3 regions of the Micromonospora sp. NPDC005205 genome follow, and region 1 is predicted to be linked to each of the others. Evidence: predicted binding sites of a transcription regulator. Region 1 holds the regulator's gene; each other region holds the start of a gene.
The links. Region 1 encodes HrcA, which represses chaperone genes, less so after heat shock. Its sites were predicted from a motif close to GGTTNGCACNCTCNNNNNGAGNGTGCNAACC; they were not measured.
Positions count from the first base shown of each region.

Region 2: a site for HrcA is predicted at 3,085-3,115, ahead of groES (co-chaperone GroES). Genes of this name have one in related genera too.
Region 3: a site for HrcA is predicted at 4,182-4,212, ahead of groL (chaperonin GroEL). Genes of this name have one in related genera too.

Region 1 is NZ_JBEXHV010000019.1:46,359-53,917, forward strand. Features, by position in the region: gene ABZU43_RS27130 (SDR family oxidoreductase) at 1-260, shown strand, start outside; gene ppk2 (polyphosphate kinase 2) at 330-1,241, shown strand; gene ABZU43_RS27140 (16S rRNA (uracil(1498)-N(3))-methyltransferase) at 1,246-1,980, opposite strand; gene dnaJ (molecular chaperone DnaJ) at 1,982-3,127, opposite strand; gene hrcA (heat-inducible transcriptional repressor HrcA) at 3,203-4,225, opposite strand; gene ABZU43_RS27155 (DUF4870 domain-containing protein) at 4,451-5,077, shown strand; gene hemW (radical SAM family heme chaperone HemW) at 5,144-6,367, opposite strand; gene ABZU43_RS27165 (enoyl-CoA hydratase-related protein) at 6,387-7,175, shown strand; gene ABZU43_RS27170 (SDR family NAD(P)-dependent oxidoreductase) at 7,219-7,559, opposite strand, start outside.
Region 2 is NZ_JBEXHV010000023.1:99,579-107,137, reverse strand. Features, by position in the region: gene ABZU43_RS29495 (molybdopterin-dependent oxidoreductase) at 1-790, opposite strand, end outside; gene groL (chaperonin GroEL) at 926-2,566, opposite strand; gene groES (co-chaperone GroES) at 2,637-2,951, opposite strand; gene ABZU43_RS29480 (methyltransferase domain-containing protein) at 3,211-4,407, shown strand; gene ybaK (Cys-tRNA(Pro) deacylase) at 4,418-4,897, shown strand; gene ABZU43_RS29470 (substrate-binding domain-containing protein) at 5,077-6,165, shown strand; gene ABZU43_RS29465 (ATP-binding cassette domain-containing protein) at 6,280-7,098, shown strand; gene ABZU43_RS29460 (ABC transporter permease) at 7,095-7,559, shown strand, end outside.
Region 3 is NZ_JBEXHV010000003.1:219,071-226,629, reverse strand. Features, by position in the region: gene paaN (phenylacetic acid degradation protein PaaN) at 1-1,660, shown strand, start outside; gene ABZU43_RS08425 (GNAT family N-acetyltransferase) at 1,827-2,357, opposite strand; gene ABZU43_RS08420 (cold-shock protein) at 2,683-2,886, shown strand; gene ABZU43_RS08415 (hypothetical protein) at 2,983-4,134, shown strand; gene groL (chaperonin GroEL) at 4,404-6,026, shown strand; gene ABZU43_RS08405 (hypothetical protein) at 6,083-6,331, opposite strand; gene ABZU43_RS08400 (GNAT family N-acetyltransferase) at 6,410-7,348, opposite strand; gene ABZU43_RS08395 (S8 family serine peptidase) at 7,406-7,559, opposite strand, start outside.

The sequences.
Region 1 (7,559 bases):
TGGGCCAGTCCCTCGCTGTGGCGCTCGCGCCGTACGGCATCGCGGTCGCCACCGTCGCGCCGGGCTTCGTGGCGACCGACATGGTCACCGAGTACCTGCGCGGTGAGGAGGGCGTGGCCATCCGGGCGCAGAGCCCGTTCGACCGGGTGGGCAGACCGGAGGAGATCGCCGCCGCCGTGCACTGGCTCGCCTCGCCGCAGGCCGAGTGGGCCTCCGGCACGATCGTCGACCTCAACGGCGCCTCGTACCTGCGCAGTTGACGACGCGAGCGGCAAATCACCTGGCCAGGGATGTGGTTGGCGGTTCGTGGGCGGGTAAGTCTCACCGACATGGCCGACTCCGCGCTGCTGGACCTCACCGCCGACTACCGGGTGGCCGATGGCCACGACGACGACCCTGTCCTGCTCCGCCCCGACGGCACCCCCGTCGAGACCTGGCGCGAGGACTACCCGTACGACGAGCGACTGGACCGCGACGAGTACGACCGTGACAAGCGGCTGCTCCAGATCGAGCTGCTGAAGCTCCAAGACTGGATCAAGGAGTCCGGCGAGCGTTTGGTGATCCTCTTCGAGGGCCGGGACGCCGCCGGCAAGGGCGGCACCATCAAGCGCTTCATGGAGCACCTCAACCCGCGTGGCGCGTCGGTGGTGGCGCTCGCCAAGCCGGACGAGCGGGAAGCCGCCCAGTGGTACTTCCAGCGTTGGCTGGCACACCTGCCGGCGGCCGGCGAGATCGTGCTGTTCGACCGTTCCTGGTACAACAGGGCCGGCGTGGAGCGGGTGATGGGCTTCTGCAGCCGTAAGGAGTACCTGGAGTTCCTGCGGCAGGCCCCGGAGCTGGAACGGATGCTGGTGCGCTCGGGTATCCGGCTGGTCAAGTTCTGGTTCTCCGTCTCTCAGAACGAGCAGCGCACCCGGTTCGCGATCCGCCAGGTCGACCCGGTCCGGCAGTGGAAGCTGTCTCCGATGGACATCGCCTCGCTGGACCGGTGGGACGAGTACACCGAGGCCAAGGAGGCGATGTTCTTCTGGACCGACACGGCCGACGCGCCGTGGACGGTGGTGAAGAGCAACGACAAGAAGCGGGCTCGACTCGAGGCGATTCGGCACGTGCTGCACCGCTTCGACTACACCGGCAAGGACCCCGACGTGGTCGGCACACCGGACCCGCAGATCATCGGAAACGCTGGGCTGGACCTGGGGCCGGAGGAGGAGGTCGTACCGGTGTTCCCGAGGCCCTGAACGGTCACCAGCGGCCGAGGCGGGCGGCGAGCACGCTGAGGGCCGCCACCCCGGCGGTGGAGGTGCGCAGCACGGCCGGCCCGAGGCGTACGGGTCGCCCGCCGGCCTCGGCGAAGGCGGTCAACTCGGCCGGGGCGATGCCACCCTCCGGGCCGATCACCAGCACGATCTCGCCGGTGGAGGGCAGCTCGGCGGTGGTGAGCCGGTCGTCGGCCTCCTCGTGCAGCACGAACCCGACGGCGGCACCGGCGATCCGGCGGGCAACGGTGGCGGTGGACTCGTCCGGCGCACCGGCCACCACCGGCAGCCACGGCCGGCGGGCCTGCTTGGCCGCCTCCCGTGCGGTGGCCACCCACTTCTCCCGGGCGCGTACGCCCCGGTCGCCGCGCCACTGGGTCACCGAGCGCGAGGCAGCCCAGGGCACGATCTCGTCCACCCCGACCTCGGTCATCGCCTGCACGGCCAGCTCACCTCGGTCGCCCTTGGCGATGCCCTGCACCGTCACCAGTCGGGGTACCGGCGCGTCCGCGTACCCCCGGGAGGTGACGGTGACCTCCAGGGTGCCCCGGCCGACGGCGGTGACCACGGCGGCGGCCGTGCCACCCCGGCCGTCGGCCAGCAGCAACTCCTCGCCGACGCGCAACCGCTGCACTGTCGCGGCGTGGTGCCCCTCCGGGCCGTCCAGGGTCAGCGCGTCGCCGGTGGGCAGCGCCTCCACCAGGAACAGCGGTGCGGACACCTCAGGCGTGCCCGTTGAACGCGTCGCGCATCCGGGAGAAGAAGCCGCCCTGCTTGGATAACTCGGCGACCTCCTCACCACGGGTCTTGGCGAAGTCGCGCAGCATCTTCTCCTGGTCCGGGTCGAGCTTGGTCGGCGTCCGCACGTCCAGGTGGACGTAGAGGTCGCCCCGGCCGGTGCCGCGCAGGTGCGGCACGCCCCGGGCGCGCAGTCGCAGCGTGCTGGCCGGCTGGGTGCCGGCCTTGACGTCGACGGTCTCCTCGCTGTCCAGCGTCTTGATGGTCAGCCGGGTGCCCAACGCGGCCGCCGTCATCGGCACCGTGACCCGGCAGTGCAGGTCGTCGCCCTTGCGGGAGTACACGTCGTGCGGGCGCTCGTGGATCTCCACGTAGAGGTCGCCGGCGGTGCCGCCGCCGGGGCCCACCTCGCCCTGCTGGGCCAGCCGGATCCGCATGCCGTCCTCGACACCGGCCGGGATCTTGACGGTCAGCGAACGGCGGGTCCGCACCCGGCCGTCGCCGGCGCAGGTGGGGCAGGGGTGCGGGATGGTGGTGCCGTAGCCCTGGCACACCGTGCACGGCCGGGCGGAGACCACCTGGCCGAGGAAGGTGCGCTGCACCGACTGCACCTCGCCCCGACCACCACACGCCTCGCAGGTCGCCAGGTGCGTGCCGGCGGCCGTGCCGGCGCCGGAGCAGGTGGTGCAGAGCACCGCGGTGTCGACGGTGATCGGGGCTTCCACGCCGAAGGCCGTCTCGTGCAGGTCGAGTTCGAGCCGCAGGATCGCGTCGGCCCCAGGGCGGGTACGCGGCCGGGGGCCACGGGCGCCACCTCCGGCACCGCCGAAGAACGCGTCCATGATGTCCTGGAAACCGACGAACGGGCCGGCGCCTCCGGGGCCACCCGGGCCGCCGGCGCCGCCGCCACCAGGGGCGAGCGGGTCACCACCCAGGTCGACGATCTGCCGCTTACGGTCGTCCGAGAGGACCTCGTACGCGGCGTTGATGTCCTTGAACTTCTCCTGAGCCTCCGGGTCCGGATTGACGTCCGGGTGGAACTGGCGCGCCAGCTTGCGGTAGGCGCGCTTGATCTCGTCATCGGAGGCTTCCCGGCTCACACCGAGAATGCCGTAGTAGTCCCTGGCCACTGCGTTCCGTGTCCTCATGTTCGTCTCGCGTTGCGCCGGTCGGCGGCCGCAGCCGGCCGCATCGGCCCTGACCAATCAGTTCTGGGCCAGCAACTCGCCCACGTAGCGTGCCACGGCGCGGACCGTGGCGATGTTGCCGGGGTAGTCCATCCGGGTGGGCCCCAGCACCCCCAGGCCGCCCAGGATGGTGGTGCCCGGGCCGTACCCGGTGCTGACCACCGAGGCGGCTCGCAGGTTGTCGAACTCGTTCTCGTCGCCGATCAGCACCCGGGTCGTGCTCGGCTCGGTCTCACCGATGAGCTTGAGCAGCACGACCTCCTCCTCCAGAGCTTCGAGGATCGGCCGCAGGGAGCCCTGGAAGTCGAGCAGGCCGCCCCGGGTGAGGTTCGCGGTGCCGGCGAGGGCGATCCGCTCCTCGTGCCGCTCGACGAGCGTCTCCAGCAGGACGGTGGCGAGCGTGGTCATGGTCGGACGCAGGCCGGGCGGCGCTTCCTCGACCAGCGCCTGCACCAGCGGGGGCGTCTCGGACAGCCGGGCGTTGGCGAGCTTCTCGTTGATCAGTCGGCGCAGGTCGGTGACGTCGTCGGCGGGTACCGGGCCGGGCAGCTCCACGAGTCGCTGCTCCACCCGCCCGGTGTCGGCGATCATGACGAGCATCAACCGGGTGGTGGAGATCGGCACCAGCTCCAGGTGACGCACCGAGGAGCGGGCCAGGCTCGGGTACTGCACGACGGCGACCTGTCGGGTCAGCTGGGCGAGCAACCGCACCGTGCGGTGCACCACGTCGTCGAGGTCGACCGCGCCGACCAGGAAGCGCTCGATGGCCCGGCGCTCGGCCGGGCTGAGCGGTTTGACCCGGGACAACCGGTCGACGAAGAGGCGGTAGCCGCGGTCGGTGGGCACCCGGCCGGCACTGGTGTGCGGCTGCCGGATGTAGCCCTCCTCCTCCAGCACGGCCATGTCGTTGCGGACCGTGGCCGGGGAGACCCCGAGCTGGTGCCGCTCGACCAGCGCCTTGCTGCCGACCGGCTCCTGGGTGGAGACGTAGTCTTCGACGATGGCGCGGAGCACGGCGAGTTTCCGGTCGTCGAGACCCATCCTCCGCACCTCCTGTCGCACGTCGGCCGCCGGCGCTCTGGGCCGGCCGGGCCGTCCTGGCACTCGACTGTAACGAGTGCCAGTCTACGTCGGCGGGCCCGCCGACGCGATGATCAACGGCCACCCTTCGGTGCGGCCCACGCCACCCTGTTGGGCCGATCGGCCCGCACAGCGAGGCGAAGTCGCTCTGGTGCGGCGTTGCCACCGGCACCTACCGTGACATCCATGACTGAACCTCCTCGCCCTCCCGGGTCGGGCGACCCCGGCAACTACCCGCCGGAGCCCACCTCCCCCGGGCCGTACCCGTCGGCCGAGCCGCCCACCGCACCACTGTCCGGGGCGCCCGGCCCGGCCGGCTATCCCCCGCCCGGCGGCTATCCGCCGCCCACCGGTGACCAACCGCCGTCAGGCGGCTACCCTCCGGCAGGCGGATACCCCCCGCCCGGGGGCTATCCCCCGCCCGGCGGCTACCCGGCCGGTGGGGCCTACGGCGGCCCCGGCGGCGGCTACGCCAACAACGAGGACAAGACCTGGGCGCTGGTCGCGCACTTCGGCGGCGCGCTCGGCGCGCTGGTCAGTTTCGGTCCGCTGGGCTTCGTCGCCCCGCTGATCGCCTACCTGGCCCGGGGCCAGCAGTCGCCGACCGTCCGGGCGCACGCCCTCGCCGCCCTGAACTTCCAGATCCTCTGGTCGATCATCGCGTTCGTGCTGCTCTTCGTGAGCTGGTGCCTGCTCTTCCTGCCCAGCGTCGCCGTCGTGGTGATCCAGATCCTGTTCGGGATCATCGCCGGCATGAAGGCCAACGAGGGCACCCCGTACCGCTACCCGATGACTGCCAACTTCATCAAGTGAACCGGGCCGGCCGCTCCCCCGGCCGGCCCGATTCACCGCCGTCCCGGTCCGGGAGCGGTGGGCCGCTCAGGGCAGCAGATCGCGGACGACCGCGTCGGCGAGCAGCCGCCCGCGCAGTGTGAGCACCGCCCGGCCGGCGGCGTACTCGTCGGCTGCCAGCAGACCGCCGGCCAGGGCCCGCTCGGCGCCGGCCCGGCCGGCCGCGTCGAGCACCGCCAGCGGGAGACCGCTGGCCAACCGCAGCCGGAGCATCACGTCCTCCATGTGCGCCTCGTCGACGGTGAGCACCTCCCGGGCCAGGCCGGGAGACTCCCCGGCGGCCAACCGCTTGGCGTACGCCGAAGGGTGCTTCACGTTCCACCAGCGGACCCCGCCGACGTGGCTGTGCGCCCCCGGCCCCAGCCCCCACCAGTCCGCGCCGGTCCAGTAGAGCAGGTTGTGCCGGCAGCGGGCCTCCTCGGTGCAGGCCCAGTTGGAGACCTCGTACCAGGAGAGCCCGGCCGCGTCGAGCGCGGCCTCCGCGGCCAGGTAGCGGTCCGCGGCCACGTCGTCACTGGGGTACGCCAGCTCGCCGCGCCGCATCCGGGCGGCGAGCCGGGTGCCGTCCTCGACGATCAGGGCGTACGCGCTGACGTGGTCCACCCCGGCGGCGACGACCTGCTCCAGCGAGGCGGCGAAGTCCTCGGAGCGCTCCCCCGGGGTGCCGTAGATCAGGTCCAGGTTGACGTGCTCGAACCCGGCGTCACGCGCCTCCAGGGCGGCGGCGGTGGCCCGACCGGCGCTGTGTTTGCGGTCCAGGATCGCCAGCACCCCCGGGGAGGCGGACTGCATGCCCAGCGAGATCCGGGTGTAGCCGGCGGACCGCAGCAGCTTCAACGATTCGGGGGTGACCGACTCGGGGTTGGCCTCGGTGGTCACCTCGGCGTCGGCGGCCAGCCCCCACGTGCTGTCGATGCCGTCGAGGATGCGGGCCAGGTCGTCGGCGGGGAGCAGGGTCGGCGTGCCGCCGCCGACGAAGACGGTGTCGACCCGAGGCGGCGGAGTGTCGCCGAGCACCCGGGCGGCGAGCCTCAGCTCGGCCAGCACCGTGTCCGCGTACCCCTCGCGGCTCGCGCCGCCGCCCAGTTCGGCCGCGGTGTAGGTGTTGAAGTCGCAGTATCCGCAGCGACTGGCGCAGAACGGCACGTGCACGTACACGCCGAAGCCGCGCGCGCCGACCGCCGCGGTGGCGGTGGCGGGCAACGATCCGTCGACGGGGACGGTCTCACCATCTGGAAGGACGCCGGGCATGGCCACTAGTGTGCCCGGCATGACCTCTCCCGACGTCCTCGTGCGGGTCGCCACGGCCCGTGGGGTGACCACCCTCACCCTCGACAGCCCCCACAACCGCAACGCCCTCTCCACCGCCCTGATGACCCAGTTGCTGGCCGGGCTGGCGGACGCGGTCGCCGACGAGGCGGTGCGGGTGATCGTGCTCGACCACACCGGCCCGGTGTTCTGCTCCGGCGCGGACCTGAAGGAGACCGCCGCGGCGTACGCCAGCGGGACGGTGCCGGCCGGGATGCTGGGTGACGTGCTCGCGGCGCTCTGGGAGTGCCCGAAGCCGGTGCTGGCCCGGGTCGGCGGGCCGGCGCGGGCCGGCGGGCTGGGCCTGATCGCCGCCGCCGACCTGGCGGTCTGCGCCGACGAGGCGACCTTCGCGTTCACCGAGGTACGCATCGGGGTGATCCCGGCGGTGATCTCGGCGACCGTGCTGCCCCGGCTGCACCCCCGCGCCGCCGCCGAGCTGTATCTGACCGGGGACACCTTCGACGGCCGCCGCGCCGCCGAGGTCGGCCTGGTGACGGCCTCGGTCCCGGCGGACGGGTTGGACGACGCGGTACGCGGCTACTGCGACTCGCTGGTGCGCGGCGCCCCCGGTGCGCTGGCCGGCGCGAAGGAGCTGCTGCGTCGACCGGGCACCGCCGAGTTGCGCGCCGACCTGGCCCGACTCTCCGCCGTCTCGACGGGCTACTTCCTCTCCGACGAGGGGCGCGAGGGGGTCATGGCCTTCCGGGAGAAGCGACCGGCGCGCTGGGTTCCCGCTCTCGACGACTGACGGTCGGGGCGCCACCGTCGTTCGGCGGCGCCCCAAGGTCGGGTCACCAGGCGGTCGCGCCGCCGTCGACCGGGTAGTTCGCCCCGGTGATGTACGACGCCCGGTCGGACGCGAGGAAGACCACCAGCTCGACGACCTCCTCGGGGCGCGCGAAGCGCTTGAGGAGCGTCTTGGCCGTGATGGCGTCCCGCGCCTCCTGGTTGTCACCGAGGTCGCGTTCGCTGGCCGGGGTGAGGGTGGGCCCGGGGCTGACCGCCACCGCGCGGATGCCGTGGGGCGCACCTTCGAGGGCGAGCTGTCGCGTCATGCCGATGATGCCGGCGTTCGCGGCGGTGTGACCGACCATCGGCGGGACGTGGCCGCCGATCATTCCGGCCATGGAGG
Region 2 (7,559 bases), on a different contig from region 1:
GCCGCCCTGCCAGCCACCGCCCACCGAGGCCGGCCACCACGGCCGTGCCGAGCAGTACTCCGCTGCCGGTGAGGAACCGTCGCCGCGACTCCGGGTCCACTTCGGCAGGCCCGACCGCTTCGACCGCCGTCGTCGGCCCGGCGGGAGTCACCGGCACCGGCCCTGCCGGGGACACCGGCACCGACTCTCCGGGCGACCCTGACCCCGAACCAGCCTGCGACCCGGGACCAGCATGCGACCCCGGACCAGCCTGCGACCCCGGACCAGCCTGCGACCCCGGACCAGCCTGCGACCCCGGACCGGCCTGTGACACCGGACCAGCGGGCGGCGTGGGTGATGACCAGGACCAGGGGTCCAGCTCGAACGGTCCGCCGATGAACAGCCAGAGCACCAGGGCGCCGAGGCCGGCGCCGACCAGGGACGGCAGCGCGTCGGCGAGGTCAGCACCGGAGCGGGTCAACGCGGCTGCCACGCCGATGGCGCCGAACGCGGCGATGCCGGCCAGGCCGAGTGCCAGTCGGCGGACCGCCAGTACGCCGAAGAGGGCGGCGAAGCCTCCCAGCAACACGGCCGTGCCGACCAGCAGCGCGATCTTGTCGGCGGTGCCGAAGAGGTCGATGGCGAGTTGCTTCAGCGATTCGGGGACGGCGTCGACGACGACCCCGCCGACCGCGACCAGGGGCGCCGACCGGGGACCGGTCAACACCGCGACCGGTTCGGCGATCCCGATCGCGACGGCGGCGGCGGTGATTCCGGCCAACGCGGCGTACCGCCGTGACGTGGTGCTCATCGGCCCAGTGTGCGCGATCATCTCGCCCGGTCGCCAACAACGTCAGCGTTCGGTAATGACCTGGCAGCCCGCAGGAACGAGCCCGGGGCGCACCGCCTGACGGCGGTGCGCCCCGGAACGGGTGTCGCTACCGGATCAGAAGCCCGGACCGTGCTGGTGGCCGTGACCGTGGCCGTGCCCGCCGCCGGCGGCCGGCTCGGCCTGCTCCGGCTTCTCCACCACGAGGCTCTCCGTGGTGAGCAGCAGACCGGCGATCGAGGCGGCGTTGGTGACCGCGTTGCGGGTCACCTTCACCGGGTCGATGATGCCGGCCTTGACCAGGTCGACGTACTCGCCCTTGGCGGCGTCGAGGCCGTTGCCCCACTTGAGGTCGGCGACCTTCTGCGTCACGACGTAGCCGTCGTGACCGGCGTTCTGGGCGATCCAGCGCAGCGGCTCGACGAGCGCCTTGCGCACGACCGAGACACCGACCTTCTCGTCACCGGTGAAGCCCAGGTCGTCGTCGAGCACCGAGCGGATCTGCACCAGGGCGGCGCCGCCGCCGGGCACAGTGCCCTCCTCGACCGCAGCCTTGGTCGCCGCGATGGCGTCCTCGATGCGGTGCTTGCGCTCCTTCATCTCGACCTCGGTCGCCGCGCCGGCCTTGATGACGGCGATGCCACCGGAGAGCTTCGCCAGCCGCTCGGCCAGCTTCTCCCGGTCCCAGTCGGAGTCGGAGGCCTCGATCTCCTTGCGGATCTGGGAGACCCGGTCGGTGACGTCGGCCTTCTGGCCACCGCCGTCGACGATCGTGGTGTTCTCCTTGTCGACCACGACGCGCCGGGCGGTGCCGAGCACCTCCAGGCCGACCTGGTCGAGCTTGTAGCCCAGCTCCGGGGCGACCAGTTCGGCGCCCGTGGAGATCGCGATGTCCTGGAGCATCGCCTTGCGCCGGTCCCCGAAGCCCGGGGCCTTGACCGCGCAGACCTTGAGGGTCTTGCGCAGCGAGTTGACCACCAGGGTGGAGAGCGCCTGACCGTCCACGTCCTCGGCGATGATCAGCAGGGGCTTGCTGTTCTGCAGGATCTTCTCCAGCAGCGGCAGCAGCTCTTCGATCGCCGAGATCTTCTGGGTGGTGACCAGGATGTACGCGTCCTCAAGGACGGACTCCTGGCTCTCCAGGTCGGTGACGAAGTTCGGCGAGATGAAGCCCTTGTCGAACTGGAGACCCTCGGTCACGTCCAGTTCGGTGGTGAGCATGGAGCCTTCCTCGACGGTGATGACACCGTCGCGGCCGACCCGCTCCATCGCCTCGGCGATCAGGTCGCCGATCGTGGCGTCCTGCGCGGAGATCGTCGCCACGTTCGCGATCGACTCCTTGCTGGTGACCTCGGCGGCCTTGCCGAGCAGCGCCTCGGAGACCTTGGCGGCCGCCGCGTCGATGCCCCGCTTGAGGCCGGCCGGGTTGGTCCCGGCGGTCACGTTGCGCAGACCCTCGCGAACCATCGCCTGGGCCAGCACGGTCGCGGTGGTGGTGCCGTCACCGGCGACGTCGTTGGTCTTGGTCGCCACCTCCTTGACAAGCTGCGCGCCAAGGTTCTCGTACGGGTTGGTGAGCTCGATCTCCTTGGCGATGGTCACACCATCGTTGGTGATCGTCGGCGCACCGAACTTCTTGTCCAGGACGACGTTGCGCCCGCGCGGGCCGAGGGTGACCTTGACCACGTCCGCGAGGGCGTTGACACCGTGCTCCAGCAGGTGCCGGGCGTCGTCCGAAAAGCTCAGGATCTTCGCCATTAATGTCCCTTCGAAGTGCCACTGCCCCGGCCCGGCGAGCCGGACCGGGGCAGTGGCACTGATCGGTTGCTTACTTCTCGATGACCGCGAGGACGTCGCGGGCGGAGAGCACCAGGTACTCCTCGCCGGCGTACTTGACCTCGGTGCCGCCGTACTTCGAGTAAAGGACGGTGTCGCCGACCTGCACGTCAACCGGAACCCGGTTGCCGTTGTCGTCGACGCGGCCCGGGCCGACAGCGAGGACAGTGCCCTCCTGCGGCTTCTCCTTGGCGGTGTCGGGGATCACGATGCCCGACGCCGTGGTGGTCTCAGCCTCGTTCGCCTGGACCACGATGCGGTCCTCGAGCGGCTTGATAGCAACCTTGGTCGCGGTAGTCACGGGCATACCCTCCTGGGGTACTGGTTTCGTTGCTGGCCAGCGGGGCTGACCATCGTCAATCTGCCTCATGCCACCGGGCGGGGCCGTCGTCGCGGGTGCCGGTCCGCCTGGCGTGCGCACCCGGGTCGTGAGACCCGGAAGCTGGCACCCTCAGGGTGAGAGTGCTAATCGCAGGTTATTCCGTGGCTAGCACTCCGTCAAGGAGAGTGCCAGCGCGTCGCGCCCCGCCAGCCAAGTTTTCCGAGTCGGACGGGACAATGGCCGGGTGGATCTCGATCAGCTGGCGGCGCTGCGTACCCCTGAGGGGTCGGCCGCGCTCACCGCGGCGGCCGACCTGGCCGGCGGTGATCCACTGGTCGCGGCGTCGGCCCTGCGCGCGACCGGGGTGCCGCCGACGTTGGCCGCGGCGGCGTTGACCCAGGCCGAGTTGCGCCACCGGGCGGTCGGCAAGTTCGGCTCGGCCGCCGCTGGGATGTTCCTCACCCGCCCCGGCCTGGAGCAGGCAACCCGCCGGGTGGTCGCCGACCGTCGAGCCGCCCGGTTGCACGCGGCCGGCGTGCGGACCCTGGCCGATCTCGGGTGCGGGCTCGGGGCCGACGCGCTGGCCGCCGCCCGCGCCGGCATCCGGGTGTACGGGGTGGAGGCCGACCCGGTGACCGCCGCGATGGCCGCCGCCAACGCCGAGGCGGCCGGCCTGACCGAGCTGTTCACCGTCGAGTGCGGCGACGCGACCGGGTTCGACGTGTCACTGGTCGACGGGGTCTTCTGCGACCCGGCCCGCCGCGCCACCGGCACCGGGCGGCGGATCTTCGACCCGCGCGCCTACTCGCCACCGTGGGACTTCGTCACCGGGTTGGCCGAGCGGGTGCCGCGCACCGTGGTGAAGGTCGCGCCGGGCCTGGACCACTCGCTCATCCCGGCCGGGGCGGAGGCCGAGTGGGTCGGCGTGGACGGCGACCTGGTCGAGGCCGCGCTCTGGTGCGGTGAGCTGGCGGAGGTGCCCCGTCGCGCCACCCTCTACCGCCAGCGGGGCGCCGAGGCCCACAGCCACCAGCTCACCGGCTCGGGCGCCGCCGAGGCACCGGTCGGGCCGCCGCGTCGCTACCTGTACGACCCGGACCCGGCGGTGGTGCGCGCGCACCTTGTGGCCGAACTGGCCAGCGAACTGGACGCCAACCTGGGCGATCCGAGCATCGCCTACCTCTACGCCGACCAGCCGGTCCGCACCCCGTACGCGCGCTGCCTGGAGATCACCGACGTGTTGCCGTTCTCGCTCAAGCGCCTGCGGGCGCTGCTGCGCGACCGCCGGGTGGGCCGGGTGGAGATCCTGAAGCGGGGTTCGGCGCTCACCCCGGAGCAACTCCGGCGGGACCTGCGGCTGGCTGGGGACGCGGCGGCGAGTCTGGTGCTCACCCGGGTCGGCGGCGCACCGACGGTGCTGATCGGCCGGCCGGTCGACTAGCGTCGTCGCCGTGGCGGAACAGGGCACGCCGGCAACGGCACTGTTGGTCAAGCGCGGCATCGCGCATCGCACCCATCCGTACCGGGTGGCGCCGGACGCCCCGAACTACGGCGCGTTGGTGGCGGTGGCGCTCGGCGTGGCACCGGAGCGCGTGTTCAAGTCTCTGGTGACCGACGTCGACGGCGCGCTCACCGTGGCGGTCGTTCCGGTCACCGGCGAGTTGGATCTGAAGGCTCTCGCGGCTGCGGTCGGCGGTAAGCGGGCGGCGTTGGCCGACCGGGCGGTCGCCGAGCGGGCCACCGGTTACGTACGCGGTGGGATCAGCCCGCTCGGGCAGCGTCGACGGTTGCCCATCGTGCTGGACGAATCCGCGCTGGATCTCCCGACGATCTACGTCTCGGCTGGTCGGCGCGGTCTGCAACTCGAACTGGCCGCGGCGGATCTGGTGGCGCTGACCGACGCCCGCACCGCGCCGTTGCAGACCCACTGACGACAGTCGTTACGTCGACTCCCCCGTGGGATACCCGCGGAGTAACAGTCGCGTTGCTGAATTGTTATCGCTCCCAACAAACTATGCACCTGCGCGGTCTTGTGGAGCCGGTGTGACGCGAAATACGTTGCCGGACACAACAAAACAACACCTCCCCCACCTCCGAAAGGACCCTGCACATGCGTAAGGGGATCCTCACCATCGCCGCCGTGGGCCTGCTCGCGACCGGCGGCTTGACCGCCTGTGGCGACGACTCCGGCACCGGCTCGACCGACTCCAAAAAGACCCCCAAGATCGGCGTGATCCTTCCGGACAGCAAGTCCTCCCCCCGCTGGGAGACGGCGGACCGCCGCTTCCTGGAGGAGGCGTTCAAGGCCGCCGGCGTCCAGTCCGACATTCAGAACGCCCAGAACGACAAGGCCGCCTTCCAGACCATCGCCGACCAGATGATCACCGGCGGCGTCACCGCCCTGATGATCGTCAACCTGGACTCCGGCACCGGCAAGGCCGTGCTCGACAAGGCCAAGTCGCAGGGCATCGCCACCATCGACTACGACCGGCTCACCCTCGGCGGCTCCGCCCAGTACTACGTCAGCTTCGACAACGAGACCGTCGGCAAGCTCCAGGGCGAGGGTCTGGCGAAGTGCCTGACCGAGAAGAACGCCAAGAACCCGGTCGTGGCATACCTGAACGGCTCCCCCACCGACAACAACGCCACCCTGTTCAAGGCCGGATACGACTCGGTGCTCAAGCCGAAGTTCGACTCCAAGGAATACACCAAGGGCCCGGACGACGCCGTGCCGGGCTGGGACGGCCCCACCGCCGCGACCATCTTCGAGCAGCAGCTCACCGCGACCAAGGGCAAGATCGACGGCGTGCTGGCCGCCAACGACACTCTCGGCAACGCCGCCATCTCGATCCTGAAGAAGAACAAGATCAACGGCAAGGTGCCGGTGACCGGGCAGGACGCCAGCGTGGAGGGCCTGCAGAACATCCTCGCCGGTGACCAGTGCATGACCGTCTACAAGGCAGTCCGGGAAGAGGCCAAGGCCGCCGCGGACCTGGCCATCGCGCTGGCCAAGGGCGAGAAGAAGGACACCGGCCAGTCGGTGAAGGACGGTGACCGCGACGTCCCCTCGGTGCTGCTCACCCCGAAGGCCATCTACAAGGACAACGTCAAGGACGTCATCGCCGACGGCTACGCGACCAAGGAGCAGGTCTGCACCGCGGCGTACGCCAAGTTCTGCGCCGAAGCCGGCATCAGCTGACCGACGCCGCAGTACCCGCCGGAACGACCACCGCCGCCCGGCACGGGAGCACCCTCCCGTGCCGGGCGGCGCCCGCCGGACGGGCCCCGACCCTCCCTTAAGAAGGAGACCCCCGTGTCCGCGACCCCCCTGCTGGAACTCCGCGGGATCGACAAGAGCTTCGGTCCCGTCCAGGTGCTCCGCGACGTCGCACTGACCGTCCACCCAGGCGAGGTGACCGCACTGGTCGGCGACAACGGCGCCGGCAAGTCGACCCTGGTGAAGTGCATCAGCGGCATCCACCCCACCGACGCCGGAGAGTTCCTGTTCAACGGTGAACCGGTGCACATCGGCAGCCCCCGCGACGCCGCCGCCCTCGGCATCGAGGTCGTCTACCAGGACCTCGCGCTCTGCGACAACCTGGACATCGTGCAGAACATGTTCCTCGGCCGGGAGAGGCGCAGCGGCATCGTCCTCGACGAGCCGACAATGGAACAGCTCGCCGCCGAAACCCTGGCAGGGCTCTCCATCCGCACCGTCACCTCACTTCGCCAGCACGTGTCCAGCCTCTCCGGCGGGCAGCGCCAGACCGTGGCCATCGCCAAGGCGGTGCTCTGGAACAGCAAGCTCGTCATCCTGGACGAGCCGACCGCGGCGCTCGGCGTGGCACAGACCGCCCAGGTGCTCGAACTGGTCCGCCGCCTCGCCGACAACGGCCTGGCCGTGGTGCTCATCTCGCACAACATGAACGACGTCTTCGCCGTCTCCGACCGGATCGCCGCGCTGTACCTCGGCCAGATGGTCGCCCAGGTGAAGACCACCGACATCACCCACGCCCAGGTGGTCGAGCTGATCACCGCCGGGCGCTCGGGCGGGCTCGGCCTCGCCACCGACCCGGGCAGCAACGGCGACGGCCCGCAGGCGGCCGACTCGATCTCAGGAGGCGTCCGATGACCACCACCGCCGTGCGGAAGGACGGCCCCGCGGCCGTCACACCCCCGCCGACCGTCGGGGGCCACGTCCGCAACTACCTGAGTCGCGTGCGCGGTGGCGACGTCGGCGCGCTGCCAGCCGTGCTCGGCCTGATCGTGCTCTGCACCGTCTTCGGGATCATGCGGCCGTCGTCGTTCCTGTCGGCCGGCAACTTCGCCAACCTCTTCACCCAGGGCGCGGCGGTCACGCTGATCGCGATGGGCCTGGTCTTCGTGCTGCTGCTCGGCGAGATCGACCTCTCCGCCGGCTTCGCCAGCGGCGTCTGTGCTGCGGTGCTGGCCAACGTGGTCACAGTGCTCGGCTACCCCTGGTGGGTCGCGGTGCTCGCCGCGGTCGCCACCGGCGTGGTCATCGGCACCACGCTCGGCATGCTCGTCGCGAAGATCGGCATTCCGTCCTTCGTGGTCACCCTCGCCGGCTTC
Region 3 (7,559 bases), on a different contig from region 1:
GCATCCCCTGTACGACAGGCACGCCGACACCCTCAACCGTGCGCTGACCGCGATCACGGAGCGGGGCTACTGGTCCGCCTATCCCGAATCCCCCAGTCCCCGGGTGTACGGCGAGACTGCCGCCGCCGACGGGAAGGCCGCCTTCGAGGCGTACCTCGGCGGTGACTTTCCGCTCGACCAACCCGGCGCTGGCGTTCGGGTCGCCACCGAGACGAGCCCGTTCGGGGTGGAGTTGGCGGTGCGTTACCCACACGCCGGCCCCGGTGAGCTGATCGACGCCGCCTCCGCCGCGCTGCCGGCGTGGCGCGACGCCGGCCCGCAGGCCCGGGTGGGCGTCTGCCTGGAGATCCTCGACCGGCTGCACAAGCACATCTTCGAGCTGGCCAACGCTGTGCAGTTCACCAGCGGGCAGGCGTTCGTGATGGCCTTCCAGGCCGGTGGCGCGCACGCGCTGGACCGGGCGCTGGAGGCGCTGGCGTACGCGTACGCCGAGATGACCCGGCACCCGGGCACGGCGGGTTGGGAGAAGGCCGCCGGCAAGGGTGACCCGCTGCGGATGACCAAGACGTTCCACGTGGTGCCGCGTGGGGTGGCGCTGGTGATCGGCTGCAACACCTTCCCGACCTGGAACTCGTACCCCGGGCTGTTCGCCTCGCTGGTCACCGGCAACCCGGTGATCGTCAAGCCGCACCCGCGCGCGGTGCTGCCGCTGGCCATCACCGTGAAGTACGCCCGGGAGGTGCTCGCCGAGGCCGGGTTCGACCCGAACCTGATCATGCTGGCGGCCGAGGCGCCCGGTGAGAAGCTCGCGAGTGACCTGGCTCTGCACCGGGCCATCCGGATCGTCGACTTCACCGGCTCCACCGAGTACGGCGACTGGCTGGAGACGCACGCCCGGCAGGCATCGGTCTACACCGAGAAGGCCGGCCTCAACACCGTCGTCGTCGACTCCACCGACGACTTCGCCGGCATGTGCCGCAACCTCGGGTTCACGCTGACCCTCTACAGCGGGCAGATGTGCACCACCTCACAGAACATCCTCATCCCGGCCGGCGGCATCGAGACCGACCAGGGGCACAAGAGCTTCGACGAGGTGGCCGGCGGGATCGCCGCCGCCGTCGGCAAGCTCACCGCCGACCCGGCCCGGGCTGTGGAGCTGACCGGCGCCATCGTCAACGACGGGGTGCTGGAGCGGCTGGCCGAGGTGACCAAGGTCGGCGAGCCGGTGCTGGAGTCGCGGGCCGTGGCCCACCCGTCGTACGCCGACGCGGTGGTGCGTACCCCGACGATCGTGCAGCTGACCGCGGACGACTCGGAAACGTACGGCCGGGAATGGTTCGGGCCGATCTCGTTCGCCATCGCCACCGACTCGACCACGCACAGCCTGGAGCTGCTGCGCCGGACGGTCGGCGAGAAGGGCGCGCTCACCGCCGGTGTCTACTCGACCGACGAGGCGGTGCTGGACGCCACCGAGGCGGTGGCGGTCGAGGTCGGGGTGCACCTGTCCTGCAACCTCACCGGCGGTGTCTTCGTGAACCAGTCGGCGGCGTTCTCCGACTTCCACGGCAGTGGAGCCAACGCGGCGGCCAACTCGGCGCTGACCGACGGGGCGTACGTCGCCAACCGGTTCCGGATCGTTCAGTCGCGGCGTCACGTGTAGTGGTTGCGGTGGGGGTTTCCGGGGCAGCCCGACCCGCTCCGGGCGGTCAGGCTTGATCCCTGCGCGGGTCGGGCTGCCCCGGAAACCCGCCGTGGGCACGGCGGTGGCGTCGCTGCCGGCTTTTTTAGGGCATCCCAGTGGTTCTGCCTTGGGATGGTTCTCTGTTCTAGGCGGGTCTGCGCATCTGTAGCTCGGTCAGGGCTGGGATGTTCGGGTGGGGGACCCGTACCCCGGTGTCCTTGAAGCCCAGGCGCTGGTAGGCGTGGTAGGCGCGGTCGTTGCCGACCACCACCTCCAGCAGCAGTTCCGGCCGGCCACAGGCCCGCGACCAGGCGGCCACCCCGTCGATCAGCTCGCCGAGTAGGCCACTGCCGCGCCAGGTCGGCGTGACGTACACGGCGTAGATCACGGTCAGTCCCGGTTCGTTCGGGTGGGTCGTACCACCGGCGTGCCCGACCAGCCGGCCGCCAGGGTCGGCGACGAACTGCGCGTTACCGGCACCGGCCGAGGTGTACGCGACCCGGGCGGCGAACTCGTTGTGCGGTCGGGCCGCCGCGTCCGCCAGGGTCTCCAGGAAGGCCAACGGCGCGTCGGCCAGCATCTCCAGGCGCAGCGCCCGCATCCGGGCGGCGTCCTCCGGCCGGACCCGGCGGATCTCCGCGAGCCGCACTGCCGGCGGGCCCATGTCGGTGGTCATGTCCGCATGCCTACCACAGGGCAGGGATGGCGTTTCGCGAGCTGGGCCCGATCGCCGTCATCTCGGGGTCGCCCGGCGACCGTCCCTGCATCTCGCAATGACGCGGGCGAATCCGGTGGCTCGGGAACCCGGCCGATCAGCGCGGCCGGTGCGCCTCGGAGTGTGTCTGTTTTGTGGCCGTGCGCGGCCGTCAGTCCTCGTGTAGCGTGCGATTTCGATCACCTTTCTCAATGGCGGTCATCGATCGCTGAGTCGGTGGTCCGGGGCGCCCGGCCGTGCCGTGCGCCGAGTCAGGCAACGCCGGGCAGAGTGAGGGAAGTGCACAGTGGCACAGGGCTCCGTGAAGTGGTTCAACGCCGAAAAGGGCTACGGCTTCATCGCCGTCGACGGCGGGCAGGACGTTTTTGTCCACTTCTCCGCGATCGAAATGGACGGCTACAAGGCGCTGGACGACGGTCAGCGGGTCGAGTTCGAGATCACCCAGGGCCAGAAGGGCCCACAGGCAGAGCACGTACGCGTCATCGACTGAGCTTTCCTGGCCGATCGGCCCCGTGAGTCGGGGCTGCGGCAGGGGCGCGCACCCGGGAAGATCGTGAACCGTTCCAGCCGATGCTGAGGAGCGTTCATGACCGACCAGCCACCCCCGCCCACTCCGTCCTCCGGGCCGGGGGAGCCGGACCCGTCCTCGCCCGCCGGCAGCCCCGGTCACGCCGGTCCGCCGCCCGGCTGGGGGCCGGGCACGCCCCCGGCCGGCCCCGCCGGTCCGCAGCCCGGCTGGGATCCCGCGCAGGGTGCCTGGGGTGCGGCCCCGCCACCGCAGGGCTGGGCGTTCCCGCCCACCGGGGGCTACCCGCCCGGGTCGGGTCCCTACGGCGGGCAGCCGTGGTACCCGGGGCCGCCGGTCGGCTGGTATCCGCCCGGTTACGGGTCCGACCCGAACGACGCCCTGGTCACGCCGCCCGGCGCGGGTATCGGCGGCTGGTTCAACCGGTGCGGGGGAGCGCTGCGCCGGGGCTGGCGGCAGTTGGTGCCGATCATGCTGCTCACCCAGGTGCTGCCCGCGGCGGTGCTCTCGGTGGTCTCCCTCGGGCTGGACCCGTCGGCGAAGTGGTCCGCCCAGGCCGGATCGACGTCGACCCCCGCGCTGCCGGACAATTTCGTCGCCGAACTGCTGAGCCTCCTGGTCCTGTTGCTCGGCGGCAGCCTGGTCGTCGGGTTGGTGCAGGCCGTCGGGTGGGCCGCCGGCACCTGGGTGATCACCCAGCAGGCGGCCGGTCAGCCGGCCAGCCTGGAGTCCGCGCTGCGCTACGGCCTGCGTCGGGCACTCGGGCTGTGGGCGTGGACCCTGCTGGTCAGTCTGCTCATCGGCGTCGGTGTCTGCTTCTGCGTACTGCCGGGCATTTACCTGGCCTTCGCGCTGAGCATGGCCGGCCCGGTCTATCTCTTCGAACGGCACAACCCGATCGGTCGATCGTTCCGGATGTTCCACGACCGGCTTGGCCTGCTGCTCGGACGGGTGGCCCTGGTGGCCGTGGCGGTGATCGTCGGCACGCTGATCCCCGGTGCCCTGGAAGGGATCGGCACCGGCGCGCTCGGAACGGACCCGTTCTCCTCGGCGGGTACCGCAGCCGGGGCGGTGGTCGTGATCGCTATCACCGCGGTGTTGGCCCTGCCGGCCCACCTCGCCCAGATGGTCGGTCTGCTGGTGACGTACGTCGAGCAGCGTGCCCATGAGGCGCCGGTGAACAGCGCTGGACTGGCCGCGGAACTCGGCTGAGCGGCGGCATCGTGCTTGCACTCGGCAGGGGAGAGTGCTAAACAAGTCATTGGCACTCGCGTACCGTGAGTGCCAACGGTCGGGACGGTGGGGCCAGGTTGTGCCGGTGTGGAGACACCGGGGCAGCACATGGCCGGTCGTCGCGGGCTATCCGGCCCGGCCGAAGGACGTCGTCGTCGCCTGGTGGCGACGTCCCGAGTGTGTACACCAGGCGGCCCATCCGGGACACACACTCGGGTGGCCGTGAGTGTCCAGGAGGACAACACCGTATGGCAAAGATGATCGCGTTCGACGAAGAGGCGCGCCGCGGCCTCGAGCGTGGCATGAACCAGCTCGCTGACGCCGTAAAGGTGACCCTCGGCCCCAAGGGCCGCAACGTCGTGCTCGAGAAGAAGTGGGGTGCCCCCACCATCACCAACGATGGTGTGAGCATCGCCAAGGAGATCGAGCTCGAGGACCCGTACGAGAAGATCGGCGCTGAGCTGGTCAAGGAGGTCGCCAAGAAGACCGACGACGTTGCCGGTGACGGCACGACGACGGCGACCGTCCTGGCCCAGGCCCTGGTTCGCGAGGGCCTGCGTAACGTGGCCGCCGGCGCCAACCCGATGGCCCTGAAGCGGGGCATCGAGGCTGCCGTCGCGAGCGTCTCGGAGGAGCTGTCCAAGCTCGCCAAGGACGTCGAGACCAAGGAGCAGATCGCCTCCACCGCCTCCATCTCCGCTGGTGACAGCACCGTCGGCGAGATCATCGCCGAGGCGATGGACAAGGTCGGCAAGGAAGGCGTCATCACCGTCGAGGAGAGCAACACCTTCGGGCTGGAGCTGGAGCTCACCGAGGGCATGCGCTTCGACAAGGGCTACATCTCGGCCTACTTCATGACCGACCCGGAGCGTATGGAGGCCGTCTTCGACGACCCGTACATCCTGATCGCCAACAGCAAGATCTCGTCGGTGAAGGACCTGCTCCCGATCCTGGAGAAGGTCATGCAGTCGGGCAAGCCGCTGCTGATCATCGCCGAGGACCTGGAGGGCGAGGCCCTCGCCACCCTGGTTGTCAACAAGGTCCGTGGCACCTTCAAGTCGGTCGCCGTCAAGGCACCGGGCTTCGGTGACCGCCGCAAGGCCATGCTGACCGACATCGCCATCCTCGCCGGTGGCCAGGTCATCAGCGAGGAGGTCGGCCTCAAGCTCGACGCCGCGACCGTCGACATGCTGGGCCGCGCCCGCAAGGTCGTGGTGACCAAGGACGAGACCACCATCGTCGACGGTGCCGGTGACGCCGAGCAGATCCAGGGCCGGGTCAACCAGATCCGGGCCGAGATCGACAAGAGCGACTCCGACTACGACCGCGAGAAGCTGCAGGAGCGGCTGGCCAAGCTGGCCGGCGGCGTCGCGGTCATCAAGGTCGGCGCGGCCACCGAGGTCGAGCTCAAGGAGCGCAAGCACCGCATCGAGGACGCCGTTCGCAACGCGAAGGCGGCCGTCGAAGAGGGCATCGTCCCGGGTGGCGGCGTCGCGCTGGTGCAGGCCGGCAAGACCGCCTTCGACAAGCTCGACCTGGTCGGCGACGAGGCGACCGGTGCGAACATCGTCAAGGTCGCGCTGGACGCCCCGCTGCGGCAGATCGCCGTCAACGCCGGCCTTGAGGGCGGCGTCGTGGTGGAGAAGGTCCGTAACCTCGAAGCGGGTCACGGTCTGAACGCCGCCAACGGCGAGTACGTCGACCTGCTGGCCGCGGGCATCATCGACCCGGCCAAGGTGACGCGTTCGGCGCTGCAGAACGCCGCTTCCATCGCGGCGCTCTTCCTCACCACCGAGGCTGTTGTCGCGGACAAGCCGGAGAAGACCCCGGCTGCCCCGGCTGGCCCGGGTGGCGGGGACATGGACTTCTGAGTCCAGTTCCGACACCGAACGGGGCGGGCCGCTGACGCGGTCCGCCCCGTTCGTCGTCAGGTCGGCAGTGGGCGCTGGTTGCGCCGCTTGTGTGCCCGGCTGTACGGCGGGAGCAGCTGGATCGGTGCGTCCACCATCTCCTGCGACTCCTCGGCCACCGGCGGCTCGCCGTCGGTGGTCATCTCGGCCAGTTGCTCGGCGTCGCCGTAGTCGAGCCTGTCGAACGGCAGTTGGCCGGGGAGTTCACCCACCGGTTTCCAGGTGATCGGCGGGCCGTCCTCGGTCTGGTTGTCATCCGTGGTCATGGCTGCCTCCTCTACCGAAACGGTAGGGGGCGTCGTTGGCCGATGCGGGCGAATGGATCTATGTCCTGTTTGCCCCGGTTATCCCCCGGACAGGGTCCGCCGGTACAGGAAGAAGACCCGCTCGATCCGCGCACCCGCGCTGCCCGAGTAGAACGGCACCGGTCCTACCCAGCCGATCTGTGCCCGGTCCAGCCCCGCCGCCCGCTGGTCGCGCAGGCAGCGCCGCAACAGCACCCCACCGATGCCCGACCCCTCCGCGGCCGGTGCGGTGCCCATCGGCCCGAACCAGCTCGGCCGGGACGACCCGTACGCGGCGAAGCCGAGCACCTCGCCGTCCCGCTCCGCCAGGTGGCAACCGGCGTCGGCGCGCCCCACCGAACCGGCCAGCTCACCGTCCCACGTTCCGCCGAAGGTGGACCGGGCGAACGCGGCCAACGCTGGAAGGTCCGCCAGCTCCGCCCGGCGTACCGTGATGCCCTGGTCGGCCAGCCGCCGCTCCGTCGCCTCGGTGGACCGCAGTGCCGGCGACCCGTCGTACGACAGGTCCGCGGTCATGTTCCAGGCCGTCCGGTCCTGCTGGTAGCCCAGCGCGAGGGCGGCGCAGACCGCCGGCGTGTAGCGGACGTCGATCCCCGGCCACGCGTAGTACGGCGGGTTCCCGGCCAGCAGCACCTCGGTCGCCCCACGGTCGGCGAGCACCCGCTCGGCCCGCTGGAGCAGCGCCCGGCCGACGCCCCGACGCCGCTGGTCCGCAAGGACCGCGACCAGGTCGACGTGGCCGATCCCCGGCTCGACCGACGACACCGAGCAGATCAGCACCCCCACCAGGTCCGCACCTCGGTACGCGCCCAGCCCGACCACGGGCCGGTCGGCGGCGGCGGCCCGGGTCCAGAGCACGTCCACGATGGAAGCCGCCTCGGCGGAGTCCTCGGGCAGGTCGAGCGCCTGCTGGCAGAGCTGTACGACGCTGGTGACCAGGTCGGCGGTCAGCTTGGTGACGGTGATCTCGGCGTCCATGGTCGCCGACCCTAGATCACCGGATGTCCAGCCGCATCCTCGCCCGTGGGGCGACGATCACCCCTGGGCGGCGCGAACGGCGGCGTAGGCGTCGACCTCGCCGGCGCCGGTGACGTTCGCCGGAGCGCCGCAGGCGTCGGAGGGACTGTCGGAGCGATAGGTGGGCGTCACCTCAGTGGCGGTGTCCCGCAGGATCTGCCGGGTCCGGGTC